DNA from 3 places in the Saccharothrix isguenensis genome. Region 1 is predicted to be linked to each of the others. Evidence: riboswitches for the same ligand, from Rfam matches in the RefSeq annotation. Region 1 holds a riboswitch; each other region holds the start of a gene.
What was found. A riboswitch is a leader RNA that binds a small molecule or an ion and turns the genes downstream of it on or off. The one in region 1 is predicted to bind S-adenosylmethionine.

Region 1 (4,789 bases):
GGCCCCGGCAGTTGTCCACAGGCCGGCGAGTTGTCCACAGGGGCGCGCCGGCCGCAGGCCGTCGTCCGACCAAGCCGGCAAGATCAAAGCAGGGGTCCCCTGGGCGAGGACCCCTGCGAAGCGATGCGGTCGGTCCTCCGGACCGGCGGACCGGCGGACCACCAGGCTGCCGGACCGTCAGACCGCGAGCACCGAGCCCGCGAAGGTCTTCTCGATGTAGTCCTCGACCTCCTGCGACTGGAGCAGCGCGAGCAGGTCCCTCACCCGCTGGTCGTCCTTCAGCTCCACCCGCGTGACCAGCCCGTTCGCGTTCGGGTTGCCCTCGGCCCGCTCCAGCGCCAACGCGTCCGACGCGGGCTTGAGACCGGCGTCGATGGCGTAGTTGCCGTTGACCACCGACGCGTCCGTGTCGTCCAGCGACCGGGGCAGCTGCGCCGCCTCCAGCTCCACGAACTCCAGGTTCTTCGGGTTCTCCGCGATGTCCCGGATGGTCGCGGTCTTCTCCGTGCCCGGCTTCACCTTGATCAGGCCGTGGTCCTGGAGCAGCTTCAGCCCGCGCGCCTCGTTCGTCGCGTCGTTCGCGACGGCCACCCGCGCGCCGGACGGCAGGTCGGCCAGCGCCTCGTGCTTCTTCGAGTACACGCCCAGCGGCTCGACGTGCACGGGGCCGATCCACTCCAGCGCCGCGCCGCTCTCCGCCTTGAAGGTGTCCAGGTACGGCACGGTCTGGAAGTAGTTGCCGTCGAGCGACCCGTCCACCAGCGCGGTGTTCGGCTGCACGTAGTCGGTGAACTCGACGACCTCGATCTCCAAGCCCTTCGACGCGGCCAGGTTGTCCGCCACGTAGCGCAACACCTGGGCGTGCGGGACGGGGCTGACGCCGATCCTCAGGGCCGCGTCCGGGTCCGAGGCGGCGCCGGTGTCGCCACTTCCGCAGCCCACCGCGGTCAGCAGCACGGCGACGAGGGCAGCACGAATACGCATGTCGTTCCTTTTGGGAGAGTCTTGCGGGAAGAGATTCAGACAGAGGTGGTGCGCCGGCGGTCGACGCCGCGCGCGACGCGGTTGGTGACGAGCTGGATCGCGGTGGCGATGACGGCCAGCACGACGACCGTGCTCCACAGGTAGCGGTCGTTGAACCGCTGGTAGCCCATCCGCACGGCGAGGTCGCCGAGTCCGCCGCCGCCGACCACCCCGGCCATGGCCGAGTAGCCGAGCAGCGCGATCGCCGTCACGCCCACGGCGTTGACCAGGGCGGGGGCCGACTCGCGGAGCAGCACGCTGCGCACGATCCGCAGCGTGGACGACCCGGTCGTGACGGCGGCCTCGACCACCGACACGTGCACCTCGGACAGCACGTTCTGGACCAGCCGGCCGACGAACGGGATCGCGCCGACCGACAGCGGCACGATCGCCGCCGTGGGCCCGATCGTGCTGCTGAGCAGCAGCCTGGTCAGCGACGTGAGCACGACCAGCAGGACCAGGAACGGCATGGAGCGGCCGAGGTCCACCACGAACCCGAGGACCTTGTGGAGCACCGGCCTCGGCCTCAGCCCACCGGGGGCGGTGAGCTGGAGCCAGATGCCGACGGGTGTGCCGAGCAGGACCGCGATGACGGTGGAGACCACCACCATGTACAACGTCTCACCGGTGGCGACGAGCAGTTGGTCGAAGACCTCCGACCAGGGTGTTGCGGACCTCACGCAGCTACTCCCTGAGGTCCTGCCAGGGTCCGCCGCACCGAGCCGCCCGCCTCCGAGATCCACTCCAGCGCCGAGTCCGCGCGCTCGCCCTTCAGCCCGACCCGGAACCGCGCGACCGGGGTCTCCCCCAGCCTGGTCAGGCCGCCGCCCAACAGGTTCAGGTCGACGCCGAACCGGCTGGTCGCCTCGGGCAGCAGGGCGCCGACGGCCGCGAAGCCGACGAGCACGATGTCCGCGACCCGGTCGAACGAGCCTTCGAGAGCCGGGTTCTGGTCCACGGCGGGCAGCAGCGAGGCGGCCGTGCGGCTGGCGGCGTCGGACACCAGGTCGAGCACCTTGCCGTGCTCCACGACCCGGCCGTTCTCCAGCACCGCGACGTCGTCGCAGATCCGCCGGACCACTCCCATGTCGTGCGTGACCACGAGCACCGTGACGCCCAGTTCGGCCCGTGCCCGGTCCAGCACGGCGAGCACCGAGCCGGTGGTGTCGGGGTCGAGCGCGGACGTCGGCTCGTCGGCCAGCAGCACGGACGGCGACGCGGCGAGCGCCCTGGCGACCGCGATCCGCTGGCGCTGGCCACCGGACAGCTGGTCCGGGTACGCGCCGGCCTTGTCGGTCAGGCCGACCAGGTCGAGGAGTTCGGCGACCCGGTTGCGGCGCTGCGGCCCGGCGACGCCCGCGGCCTCCAGCGGCAGCGCGACGTTGCCCGCGGCGGTGCGCTGGCGGAGCAGGGAATCCCCTTGCGGCACAACGCCGATCTGCCGGCGGGCGGCGCGCAGCGCGATGCCGTCGAGCGAGACGAGGTCGGTGCCGTCGACGCGGATGGAGCCGCTGTCCGGGCGCTCCAGCAGCCCGACGCACCGGGCGAGGGTGGACTTGCCCGAACCGCTGGGGCCGACGACACCGAGGACGGTGCCCGCGGCGACGTCCAGGTTCACGCCGTCCAGCGCGCGAACCTGCCCGGTACTCCCGGGGAAGGTCTTGGTGAGGTTCTCGACAGTGATCACGTTTCGCTCCACGACTGCGGGCGGCCGGGCACGCTCAGGGCGTGCCGGACCGGCGGCTCAGCTCAGAAGGGTGTCCCGCGAGAGGACGCGAGGATTCGAAGGCGCCTAGGGCTTGGCGAAGCTGCGACAGGCCGAAGACGTGCGGCGGCCGTGGTCGACTACCCGCCGGCGGGTGAGCATTCGCATCCTGGGCACGTGATCCTCCATCGATCCTGGCGGAAGCACCTGCCCCCGTGGAGGGGTGGTTGCTGCGGCGTCGTAGAGCCAGGTCTCTCAGCCGCTCGGGATGGCAACACGAGTAGACCTGACGAGACCCGATCGACGCAAGCCTGAAACGGGATCGTCCGGCAGATCACACTTTCAGCCGAAAGATCATCGTCTAGCGGGCGGAAGCGGCCTCGGCTATCCGGATGAAGTCACTGACGCCCAGTTGTTCGCCGCGCACCGCCGGATCGACGCCCGCCTCGACGAGCAGCCGCTGCGCCTCGGCCGCCGAACCGGCCCAACCGGACAAGGCGCCCCGGAGCATCTTGCGCCGCTGCGCGAAAGCCGCGTCCACCAACGAGAACAGCTGCTTCTGGTCCACACCGGACAGCGGCGGGTGCCGCTCGAAGGCGACCAGCGCCGAGTCCACGTTGGGCACCGGCCAGAACACCGAGCGCGGCACCGGACCGGCCCGCCGCGCGTCCGCGTACCAGGCGAGCTTCACGCTGGGCACGCCGTAGACCTTGCTGCCCGGCCCGGCGGCCATCCGGTCGGCCACCTCGGACTGCACCATCACCAGGCCCGTGCGCAACGACGGCAGCTCGGCCAGCAGGTGCAGCACCACGGGCACGGCCACGTTGTACGGCAGGTTCGCCACGAGGGCGGTCGGCTCCACGGGCAGGTCGGACGGTGTGACGCGCATCGCATCGGCGTGCACGACGCTCAGCCGGTCGGCGAGCGTGGGCGCGCGCTCGGCCACCGTCACCGGCAGGCGGTCCGCGAGCACCCCGTCGATCTCCACGGCCACCAGGGCCCGGCACGACGGCAGCAACGCCAACGTCAGCGAGCCGAGGCCGGGGCCGACCTCCAGCACCACGTCGTCGGCGCGCAGACCGGCCGCGGCCACGATCCGCCGCACCGTGTTCGGGTCGTGCACGAAGTTCTGCCCGAGCTTCTTGGTGGGCCGGATGTCCAGCTCGGCCGCCAGCCGACGGACGTCGGCCGGACCGAGGAGGTGGCTCCCCGATCCGGCCGACGTCGAATCCTCAGTCACGGACGCATTCTTACGGCAAGCCCAGCTTCTGCTGGCAGTGGGGCCACGCGGAGTAGCCGCCGCGGGCGTCGCGGAGCTTCGTCGCGATCGCGATCTGCTGCTCGCGGCTCGCCTGGTGCGGGTACGCGGCGTACTGGCTGCCGCCGTAGGCGTCCCAGGTGCTCTTGTTGAACTGGAGGCCGCCGTAGTAGCCGTTGCCGGTGTTGATGGCCCAGTTGCCGGTCGCCTCGCACTGGGCCAGCCGGTCCCACACCGCGCCGTCGGGCGGGACCTTGGTGCCGATCTTGACCTTCTTGGCCTTCGGCTCCTTGGTGACCTTCGCGCCCAGCCGCTCGCGGCCGGTCTCGGCGCCGTTCTTCACCGTGACGCGGTAGGTGACGATCTGCTCGCCGGCCTCGCCCGGTTCGACGACCTCTTTCTGGCCCTTCATCATCGTGTCGTCTTTGATCTCCTCGACGGGCGGCTGGATGGCCTCCGTCGCGTTGACCACCGACACGCCGGTGCGGGTGATGTGCACCTCGGCGCCGCTCGTGACCTTCAGGTCCAGCGCCGTCTCGAGCTTGTCGTCCGGGCCGAGCGACAGGTTCTCGCTCTTCAGCAGCTCGTTCACGGTCACAGCGGTCGTCCGGACCTGCCGGGGCGGGTTGCCGCCGTCGTAGACCGTGACGGTCTTGAGGCTCTTGACCTCCAGCGAGATGCCCTGGAGCGGCACGTCCATGTTGCGGTCGTGGGAGAGCCACGCGCCCTCGTCGTCGACCTTGAGCTGGTCCAGCGCCTCGTCCACGGTGACCGAGCGGACCCAGCCCTCGCGCTGCTCGCCG
Region 2 (4,789 bases), 750 kb from region 1:
CCCGCCTTCACCTATTACGTCTGCGAGGACCTACCCGGCGGCGCCCGCGGCATCGTCTCCAGGGCGACCGTCACCGGCGTCATCCGCATGGCGCAGGTGCCCTCCGCCGACACCGCTTACCGCCTGGTCTCCGACGCCCTGTTCGACGACGACCTGGCCATACCGCCGGAGGAGTGGCACGCCGAGCGCTACAACCAGGAGAAGGCGAAACGCCCGTGGCCCCAGATGCTCACCGCGTGGCGCGTCGTCACGGAACAGGTCGGACCACACGTCCTGCCGGAACTGGCGGCCTTCCCCCGAACAGGCTGGCTGCGCTCCTCCAGCATCGCCCTGTGACCGCGCTGCGGGCGGACCGGCGCACTCCGGACGCACCAGGCACCGGGCCTGCCGTGGCTGGACCTGCCAGGGTCGGACCTGCCGGGGCCTGGTCGATGACCAAGCCCCGGTCCGCCGAACCAAGTCGTGCTGAACCGCGCCTTGCTGAACCCCGTCGTGGAGGGCTCAGTTCTGGAGGGCCTTCAGCACGGCCTCCGCCGACGGCGGGACGTTGGCCCTCGGGCCGACTCGGTCGCCCAGGGCGTCCAGGGTCTTGAGGCCGTCACCGGTGATCAGCAGGACGGTCTCGCCGTCCGGGTCCAGCCGGCCGGTCTCGACGAGCTTCTTCGCGGTCGCCACGGTGACACCGCCGGCGGTCTCCGCGAAGATCCCCTCGGTCTTGGCCAGCAGGCGGATGCCTTCGACGACCTCTTCGTCGGTGACGTCCTCGATCGCGCCGTTGGTGCGGCGGACGGCGTCCAGCACGTAAGGGCCGTCCGCCGGTGCGCCGATCGCCAGCGACCGGGCGATGGTGTCCGGGCGGACCGGGGTGACGACGTCCAAGCCGGACTTGAAGGCGGCCGCGACGGGGGAGCAGCCGGTGGCCTGGGCGCCGAACACCCGGTACGGGGTCTCCTCGACCAGGTCGAGGCTGCCCAGCTCGCGGAACGCCTTGTCGACCTTGGTCAGCTGGGAACCGGACGCGATGGGCACCACGACCTGGTCGGGCAGCCGCCAGCCGAGCTGTTCGGCGACCTCGTAGCCCAGCGTCTTGGAACCCTCGGCGTAGTAGGGCCGGACGTTGACGTTGACGAACGCCCAGTCCTCGTGCTCGGCGGCCAGTTCCTGGGCCAGCCGGTTCACGTCGTCGTAGTTGCCGTCGACGGTGATCAGGTCGCCGCCGTAGACAGCGGTCATCAGGATCTTCGCCCGCTCCAGGGAGGAGGGCACCAGGACCACCGACTGCCAGCCGGCACGGGCGGCCGCGGCGGCGACGGCGTTGGCCAGGTTCCCGGTGGACGGGCAGGCCAGCACCGTGAAGCCCAGCTCGCGGGCGGCGGCGAGGGCGACGCCGACGACGCGGTCCTTGAACGAGTGGGTCGGGTTGCCGGTGTCGTCCTTCACCCACACCTTGCGCAGGCCCAGTGCCTTGGCGAGGCGGTCCGCCTCGACCAGGCGGGTGCCGCCGGGGTCGGTGTTGGGGTGCGCCTGGACGTCGGACGGCACGGGCAGCAGGCCGCGGTAGCGCCAGATGGACCGGGGACCGGCTTCGATGTCCTCGCGACGGACCCGGCCGAAGTCGTAGGCCACTTCCAGCGGCCCGAAACACTCCATGCAGGCGTATTCGGGGGCGAGCGGCGTCTCGTGCCCGCATTCACGGCAGGACAGCGCCCGAGCCGGGCCGAGGTCGAAGGAGGTGGTGGCCGAAGGCACACTGACAGCAGTCATCGCGAGGTATCTCCTCATCTTTCCCGCGTTGCGGGTCGGAATTGGCACCGTGATTGCCGGCGCGCGCTGGGAAGCGCACGCTGAACAACGGGTTGCCGGGGCTTCTTCGGGCCGATCCCTCTGCCCCTCTGGATGAGCGGTATTCAGTTGTAGCTTCAAGCTACGGCACGATCCCGACCCTCAGCCAGACACGTCCACCATCCGGACGCCCGTCGCGCGTGGGAGGATCGCGCCGTGAGTTCGCCCGCTGAGACGACCGACGCTGTGCACCTGATCGTCGGCGAGGAGGAGTTGCTGGTCGAGCGCGCTGTGCGCGGCGCGTTGGACGCGGTGCGCAAAGCCGATCCGCAGGCCGACCTGACCCGCGTTCGCGTGACCGATCTCACCCCGCCTGAGCTGGCCGAACTGGTGAGCCCCTCGCTGTTCGCCGAGGGCCGGGTGATCGCGCTGGAGGCGGCGCAGGAGATCGGCAAGGAGATCGCCGACGTGGTGGTCGCCTACGCCAAGGCTCCGGCGGAGGGTGTGACGCTGGTCGTCATCCACACCGGCGGCGGGCGCAGCAAGGTCGCCAAGGACCTGCCCGCGGCGCTGCGCAAGGCCGGCGCGAGGGTGACCGAGTGCCCGAAGATGACCAAGGCCGCGGACCGCGAGGCGTTCGTGCGCAACGAGATCCGGTCGGCGGGCGGCAAGACCGATCCCGAGGCCGTGGCGGTGCTGATCGAGGCGGTCGGGTCGGACCTGCGCGAGCTGGCGGCGGCGTCGTCGCAGCTCGTCGCCGACACGGCGGGCAAGGTCGACGCCGAGGCGGTCCGCCGCTACCACCGCGGCCGGGCCGAGGTGACGGGGTTCGCGGTCGCGGAGAAGGCCGTGGTGGGTGACCGGGCCGGAGCCCTGGAGGCGTTGCGCTGGGCGATGCAGCTCGGCGTGCCGCACGTGCTGGTCGCCGATGCGCTGGCCGACGCCGTGCGCACGGTCGCGCGGGTGTCCGCGGTGGGTCGGGGCGACCCGAACAGGTTGGCGGGCGAGCTGGGCATGCCGCCGTGGAAGATCAGGAAGGCCCAGGGGCAGACGCGCGGCTGGGACGACCGGGGGCTCGCCGCGGCCATGACCGTGGTCGCCGACCTGAACGCCGACGTGAAGGGTGTCGCGGCCGACCCGAGCTACGCCCTGGAGCGCGCGGTGTTGAAGATCGTCACGGCGCACGGGCGGCGTTGACCACAGCGACCCACAGCGCACAAGCACAACGAAGCAGAAGCGCCGCCCACCCCGTGCGGGGGAGCGGCGCTTCTGCGTGAAGGAGGACCAGATCAGATCTGGTTGGCCCGCCGGGCGAGCGCCGACTTCTTGTTGGCGGCCTGGTTGGCGTGGATCACGCCCTTGGAGACGGCCTTGTCGAGCTTGCGGGAGGCCTCCTGCACCAGCGCGACTGCCTTCTCCTTGTCACCGGCGTCGGCGGCCTCACGGAACTTGCGAATGGCGGTCTTGAGCGACGACTTGACGGCCTTGTTGCGCAGGCGCGCCTTCTCGTTGGTCTTGATCCGCTTCATCTGGGACTTGATGTTCGCCACGCGAAAGCCACCTTTTCTCGGTCTCGGAGTCGTACCGCGCTTGTCACCGGCTCCGCCCCACGAGGGGGCGGTTTTCCTCCACAGCGGAATGCCGCGCGGGTACGGCCGAGAAGGATATCAGGGCAGCTCACCGCACCGTGAACCGAGCCCTCTCGTCGCCGACCAGGACCTCGTAGGCGCCCTTCGCGACCTCGGGCTTCCCGCCGCCGTCCATGTCGCCGGCGGTCACCGCGAGGCGCTTCACGTCGAACGTCACGTCGACCGCCCGCTCCTCACCGGCCTTCAGCTCGACCCGGGTGAACCCGACCAGGCGCTGGTAGGGCGTCAGCACCTTGCTCACGGGCTGGTGCACGAACACGGGCACGACGAGCGTCCCGTCCCGCTCACCGGTGTTGGACACGGTCACCGACACCTTCACCTGGTCGTCACGGCGCACCTCGCTGGACTTCAGGGTCGGCGCGGACGTGGTGAACGTCGTGTACGACAGGCCGTGCCCGAACGCGAACTCCGGGTCGTACCCCGAGCCCGGAGCCGCGTTCGCGCCGCGCAGCTGGTCGTACGAGAAGGGCTGGTCGCCGATCGACTTCGGCCACGACACCGGCAGCTTGCCGCTCGGGTTCACCGCACCGAACAGCACGTCGGCGATCGCGGCGCCGCCCTCCGTGCCCGGCAACCAGCCCGCGACCAGCGCCGGAGCGTCCGCCACCGTGCCGAGCACCTGCGGACGCCCGGTCAGCAGCACGACCACGACCGGCTTGCCGGTCGCCCGCACCGCGTCCACCAGCCCCTGCTGCTCGGCGGTCAGGGCCGGCTCCTCGGTGTCCGCCTCGCCCTCCGCGCCGGGGTCCTCGCCGAGCACCACGACCACCGCGTCGGCGTCCGCGGCCTGCGCGACCGCCTCGGCCTGCGTGGGCGCGCTGACCACGTTGGTGGACGGCGCGGCGTCCCGGATGCCCTGCAGCACCGTCACGGTCGGCGGCACGGGCGACCACTCGGGCACGCCCTGCCAGCCGACCGTCCAGCCACCGAGCTGCCGGGTCGGGGAATCGGCCGTGTCACCGGTCACCACGAGCTTGCCCGCGCCGCTCGACAGGGGCAGGACGCCGCCCTCGTTGCGCAGCAGCACCGTGCTCTCCGCCGCCGCCTGACGGGCCAGCGCGCGGTCGGCGCCGTTCACGATCGCGTCGGCCTTCTCCGGGTCGACGAACGGCTTCTCGAACAGGCCCAGGTCGAACTTGAGCTTCAGGATCCGCCGCACGGCCTGGTCGATCCGCTTGCCGCTGACCGCGCCGCTGCGCACGTTCGCCAGCAGCCCGGAGGTGAACTCCGCCGCGTTGGACGGCTCCATCGCCATGTCCACACCGGCGTTCACGGCCATTGCGATGGCCTCCTTGTAGTCCGCCGCCACGTGGTAGCGGTCCACCAGGAACCGGATGTCCTCCCAGTCGGTGATCGCC
Region 3 (4,789 bases), 2.2 Mb from region 1:
GCCGCGGGCTTCTCCACGCGCGTACCGTCGTAGTCACGTTGGAGCAGCGCCATCAGCACGATCACGCCGCCGCCCACGCAGATGGCGGAGTCCGCCACGTTGAACACCGGGAAGAAGTTCCCCCACGGGTCGAGCACCGAGATGAAGTCGACCACGCCGCCGCGCAGCGGGCCGGGACTGCGGAAGATGCGGTCCACCAGGTTGCCCATCGCGCCGCCGAGGACCAGGCCGAGGCCGATGGCCCAGCCGATCGACCGCAGCCGGCGCGCGATCCACAGGATGAACCCGACCACGCCGAACGCGATCAGCGCGAGGGCCACCGTCCAGCCCTCGGCCAGGCCGAACGCGGCACCCGTGTTGCGGATCAGCGGCAGGTAGACGAGCCCGCCGAACAGCTCGATCGGCTCGCGCCCCTCCAGGTGCTCCACCGCGAGGATCTTGGTGACCAGGTCGACGGCCAACACGAGCGGTGCGATGACGGCCAGCAGGAGGACCCGTCGCTTGGGCAGCGGTGCGTCCGGCTGGTCCGGCGTGTCCGGCTCGGTGTTGGGATCGGTGCTCACCGGACCATTGTCCAGCATGCAGGTCAGAGCAGGAACGGCGGGAGCGCGCGCTCGTCGTTCAGCGGCGCCCAGCGGCCGTCGCGGACCTCGTACTCCCACCGCGAGCCCTCGGTGACGAGCGTGCGCAGGGCGGCCACGAAGCGGTCCACGTGCTCCTCGGTCGTGCCCAGGCCGATGGACGCCCGCAGCGCGCGCTCGCCGTGCGCGAGCCGGTGCACGGCGACGTGCGCGCAGAACGCGCCGTCACGCACGCCTATGCCGTGCTCGGCGGACAGCGCGGCGGCGAGGTAGCCGACGTCCTGACCGCCGACCGTGAAGCTCACCACGCCCACCCGGTCGTGCTCGACGCCGAAGAGGGCCAGCTCGCGCACGCCGGGAACGGTCGACAGCCCGGCGCGGAGCCGGGCCAGGAGCGTGCGCTCGTGCTCGGCGGTCTGCTCCCAGTGCCGACCGAGCACGTCGCAGGCCACGGCCAGGGCGTGCACGCCCACCACGTTCGGCGTGCCGGCCTCGTGCCGCTCGGGCACCGCGGACCAGGCCACGCCCAGCCGGTCGCCGTGGTCCGTGACGCGGGTCGTCGCACCGCCGCCCACCAGGTACGGCTCGGCGGCCTGCAACCAGTCGGACCGGCCGACCAGGGCACCGGCGCCGAACGGCGCGTAGACCTTGTGCCCGGACAGCACCGTGTAGTCGACGTCGAGCGCGCGCACGTCGATCGGCCGGTGCGGTGCGAGCTGGGCGGCGTCCAGGGCGATCCGGGCGCCGTGCCGGCGGGCGACCCGGGCCAGTTCCGCGACCGGCCACAGCTCGCCGGTGACGTTCGACGCGCCGGTCACCACGACCAGGCGGGGGCCGACCGGCGCCTCGCGCAGCGCCCGGTCCAGCTCCAGCACCGCCGTGGCGGGCGAGGCGGGGGTCCTCAGGCGGTGGACGTTCGGGCCGCGCCACGGCAACAGCGCGGCGTGGTGCTCGGTGTCGAACAGGATCACGGCGGTGCGCTTCGGCACGCTCCTGGCCAGCAGGTTCAGCGCGTCGGTGGTGTTGCGGGTGAAGACGACGGCATCGGTGCCACGGGCGCCGAGGAAGCGGCGGACGGACGTGCGGGCCTGCTCGTAGACCTTGGTGCTGACCTGGGACGCGAAGCCGGCGCCCCGGTGCACGCTGGCGTACCAGGGCAGCAGCTCGTCCACGGCGTCACGGACCTGCTCCAGGCACGGCGCGCTGGCCGCGTGGTCCAGGTTCGCGTACTCGACGCGCTCACCGGTCACCAACGGCACGCGCAGGCTGGAACCGACGACGCGCGGCAGTGCGGCGACGGGGATTCGGGACACTGCGACGGTCATGACGCCCTCCGGGGGTCCGGGACCCCGCCGGAGGGGGAGCCCGCGCTTGCCGGGCGCCCTGCGCGCCAGGCCAGGTCCTCACCGGGGGCACCCCACCGCGGAGGAGGGTTGCCGGCCAGCAAGCCCGGGCTTGTCGCTGGCACTCATGACCTTCACGTCGAAGGTAACCCGGTGCGCGCGCTCACGTCGAGGGCGTTCACATCCTGGGAGACCCGGTCACGGCAGGCCGACGTCGCCCTTCCAGCGGGCGAACCGGCCGGCCCGGTCCACGGCCCGGATGCGCTGCTCGGTCGCCGTGCGCATGGCCTCCGTGCACACGACCAGCAGCTGGTCGTGCTCCTGCAACCGGGTCGTCGGCTCCGGCGTGAAGCCGTTGTCCTCCCGCACCACGAGGCTCACCGACGAGCCCGGCGGCAGCCGCAGTTCCGACAGGTAGACGCCGTGCAGCTTGGAGCCGCGCTGGATGCGGATCTGGAGGAGCTCCGCGCCCAGCTCGTCCAACGCCGACGAGTCGACCTGGACCTCCTGCGCCTCACCGGACTTGACCAGCTTCAGCCACTTGGCGAGCCACGGCAGGGTCGTCCCCTGCACCAGGGTCAGCACCACGACCAGCACGAACACCGCGTCGACCAGCTGTTGCGCGCCCGGCACGCCCTGGATCAGCGGGATCAGGGCGAACACGATCGGCACCGCGCCGCGCAGCCCGGACCACGAGATGAAGACCTGTTCCCGCCAAGGCACCCGGAACGGCAGTGCCGCGCACAGCACCGACAGCGGCCGGGCCAGCAGCACCAGCACGGCTCCCGCGACCAGCGCCGGCACCAGCGCCTGGAGCAGCCTGCCGGGCGACGCGTACAGGCCGAGCAGCACGAACAGGCCGATCTGCGCGACCCAGCCCAGCCCCTCGGCGAACGACAGGGTGTCCGCCCGGTGCGGCAGCCGGGCGTTGCCGAGCACCAGCGCGGCGATGTAGACGGCGAGGAAACCGGACGCGTGCGCGACGTCGCCCACGGTGTAGGCGAGCAGGCACACCGCGATCGTGGCCAGCGGGTACAGCCCCGTGGCGGGCAGTGCGGCGCGGCGCAGTCCGACGCCGCCCAGCCAGCCGAGCACGATGCCGATCACCGCACCGGCGATCAGCTCGTAGGCCATCAGCAGCGGTGCGGTCCACGTGATCGGCTCGGGCGCGGCCAGCAGCACGACGGCGATGTACACCGGCGCGTCGTTGATACCGGACTCCAGCTCCAGCGGACCGATGAGCCGCTTGCCCACACCGACCCCGCGCAGCACGCTGAACACCGCCGCGGCGTCGGTGGACGACAGCACCGCGCCCCACAGCAACGCGGTGCGCCAGTCCATGTCGAGCAGGAAGTGCAGCGCGAACCCGGTGACCGCGATGCTCACGGCGACGGACACCGTGGACAGCGCGATGCCCAGGCCGAGCGCGGGCCGCACCTCGCTCCACCTGCTGGTGAGACCACCCTCGGTGAGGATCAGCACGAGCGCGGCCGTGCCCAGCGACCGGGTCAGGTCGGCGTCCTCGAACTGGATGCCGACCACGGCCTCGCCGAGCAGCAAGCCGATGCCGAGGTACAGCAGGAGGGACGGCAGACCGAGCCGGATCGACACCCTGACCGCGATGACCGAGAGCAGCAGAACCGTGGCGGCGATGCCGAGGAAGCCCGTCACACCGCCCACTCGGCCTCCACGCGTCGGTCCCCGCCGTCATCACCCGCCGGGTCATTCTCCCTGGTGACACCGAAATGGACGAATCCGGAACAGCACGCGGCGGCACTTGGCGAAGATCACCCGTGCGGCCGGCCGTCGAGGAGGCGGGCCAGCACGTCCGCGGCGTCGACCGGCGCCGGGTCGATCCGGACGACCTTGTCCCGGCCCCGCTCGCCCGCGATCACCTCGACGTCCTGCTTCCGCACGCCGAACGCCTTGGCCAGCGCTCTGCGCACGGCCTCGTTGGCCTTGCCCTCCACGGCGGGCGCGGCGACCGCCACGACGAGCGCGCCGTCACCCCACCGGCCGCCGACGGCCTCGCGCTTCGCGCCCGGCTTCACCCGGATGGTGAACTTGGCCACGTCAGGCACGGCGGGTCATGACGGCCAGCGTCTCGTCCAGCAGCGCGCGCCGCTCCTTGACCAGGTCCGGCGCGGACGACAGCAGCTGGGCCTGCCCGAGGTAGACCGAGTACGCCAGGACGGCCCGCTGGTGCGACTGGTCGGCGGGGAAGCCCAGCTCGCCGAACAGCTCCTCCAGGTAGCCGATGCGCCGGTCGGTGACGCGGCGCAGCACGGGCGCCACGACCGGGTCCTCCTTGGCCGCGAGCAGGGCCAGCTCGACCGCGCTGTCCTCGATGCCCTCCAGCACCGTGCCGAACAGCAGCCGCAGCTTCGCCAGCGGGTCCGGCACGGACTCGACGACCTCGATGACGGCCTCGGTGCGCTTGCGCTCCCAGCGTTCGAGGGTGGCCTTGAGCAGGGCTTCCCGGTTGGGGAAGTGCCAGTACGCGCTGCCCTTGGTCGCGCCGAGCCGCGCCGCCAGGGGTTCCACCGCGACCGCCGCCACCCCGCCCTCGGCGAGCGCCCGCAGGGCCACCCCGGTCCAGTCGTCCTGCGTCCGCCTTGCCACGGCTCCATACGCTACCGTACGGTGCCGGACCATACGGTGGCGTATGGAGGCTGCGATGATCAAGAACGTGCACGTCCGGCAGATCCCTCACAGCGCGGGTGTGATCGACAGGGCGGTGGAGCTGTGGCCCCCGGCCTGGCCCCCGCTGGTCCTCGACCGGCCGCTGGGCGTCGGCGCGAAGGGCGGGCACGCGTTCGTCCGCTACCACTGCACCGACTACGTCCCCGGTCAGCGGGTCGAGTT

Region 2: linked by a shared signal. The riboswitch ahead of thrC (threonine synthase) and the one ahead of ACRAKI_RS03260 (methionine ABC transporter ATP-binding protein) in region 1 are both predicted to bind S-adenosylmethionine.
Region 3: linked by a shared signal. The riboswitch ahead of ACRAKI_RS28880 (aminotransferase class V-fold PLP-dependent enzyme) and the one ahead of ACRAKI_RS03260 (methionine ABC transporter ATP-binding protein) in region 1 are both predicted to bind S-adenosylmethionine.

The regions. Positions count from the first base shown of each region.
Region 1 covers NZ_CP193626.1:651,643-656,431, reverse strand. The annotation lists gene ACRAKI_RS03270 (MetQ/NlpA family ABC transporter substrate-binding protein) at 178-984, opposite strand; gene ACRAKI_RS03265 (methionine ABC transporter permease) at 1,020-1,703, opposite strand; gene ACRAKI_RS03260 (methionine ABC transporter ATP-binding protein) at 1,700-2,710, opposite strand; SAM riboswitch class I at 2,911-3,003, opposite strand; gene rsmA (16S rRNA (adenine(1518)-N(6)/adenine(1519)-N(6))-dimethyltransferase RsmA) at 3,090-3,968, opposite strand; gene ACRAKI_RS03250 (transglycosylase family protein) at 3,979-4,789, opposite strand, start outside.
Region 2 covers NZ_CP193626.1:1,401,961-1,406,749, forward strand. The annotation lists gene thrC (threonine synthase) at 502-1,764, opposite strand; SAM riboswitch class I at 1,776-1,903, opposite strand; gene holA (DNA polymerase III subunit delta) at 1,999-2,979, shown strand; gene rpsT (30S ribosomal protein S20) at 3,072-3,332, opposite strand; gene ACRAKI_RS06790 (glycoside hydrolase family 3 N-terminal domain-containing protein) at 3,460-4,789, opposite strand, start outside.
Region 3 covers NZ_CP193626.1:6,476,423-6,481,211, forward strand. The annotation lists gene lspA (signal peptidase II) at 1-563, opposite strand, end outside; gene ACRAKI_RS28880 (aminotransferase class V-fold PLP-dependent enzyme) at 587-1,906, opposite strand; SAM riboswitch class IV at 1,944-2,057, opposite strand; gene ACRAKI_RS28885 (potassium/proton antiporter) at 2,123-3,595, opposite strand; gene ACRAKI_RS28890 (DUF167 domain-containing protein) at 3,712-3,996, opposite strand; gene ACRAKI_RS28895 (TetR/AcrR family transcriptional regulator) at 3,998-4,546, opposite strand; gene ACRAKI_RS28900 (SRPBCC family protein) at 4,602-4,789, shown strand, end outside.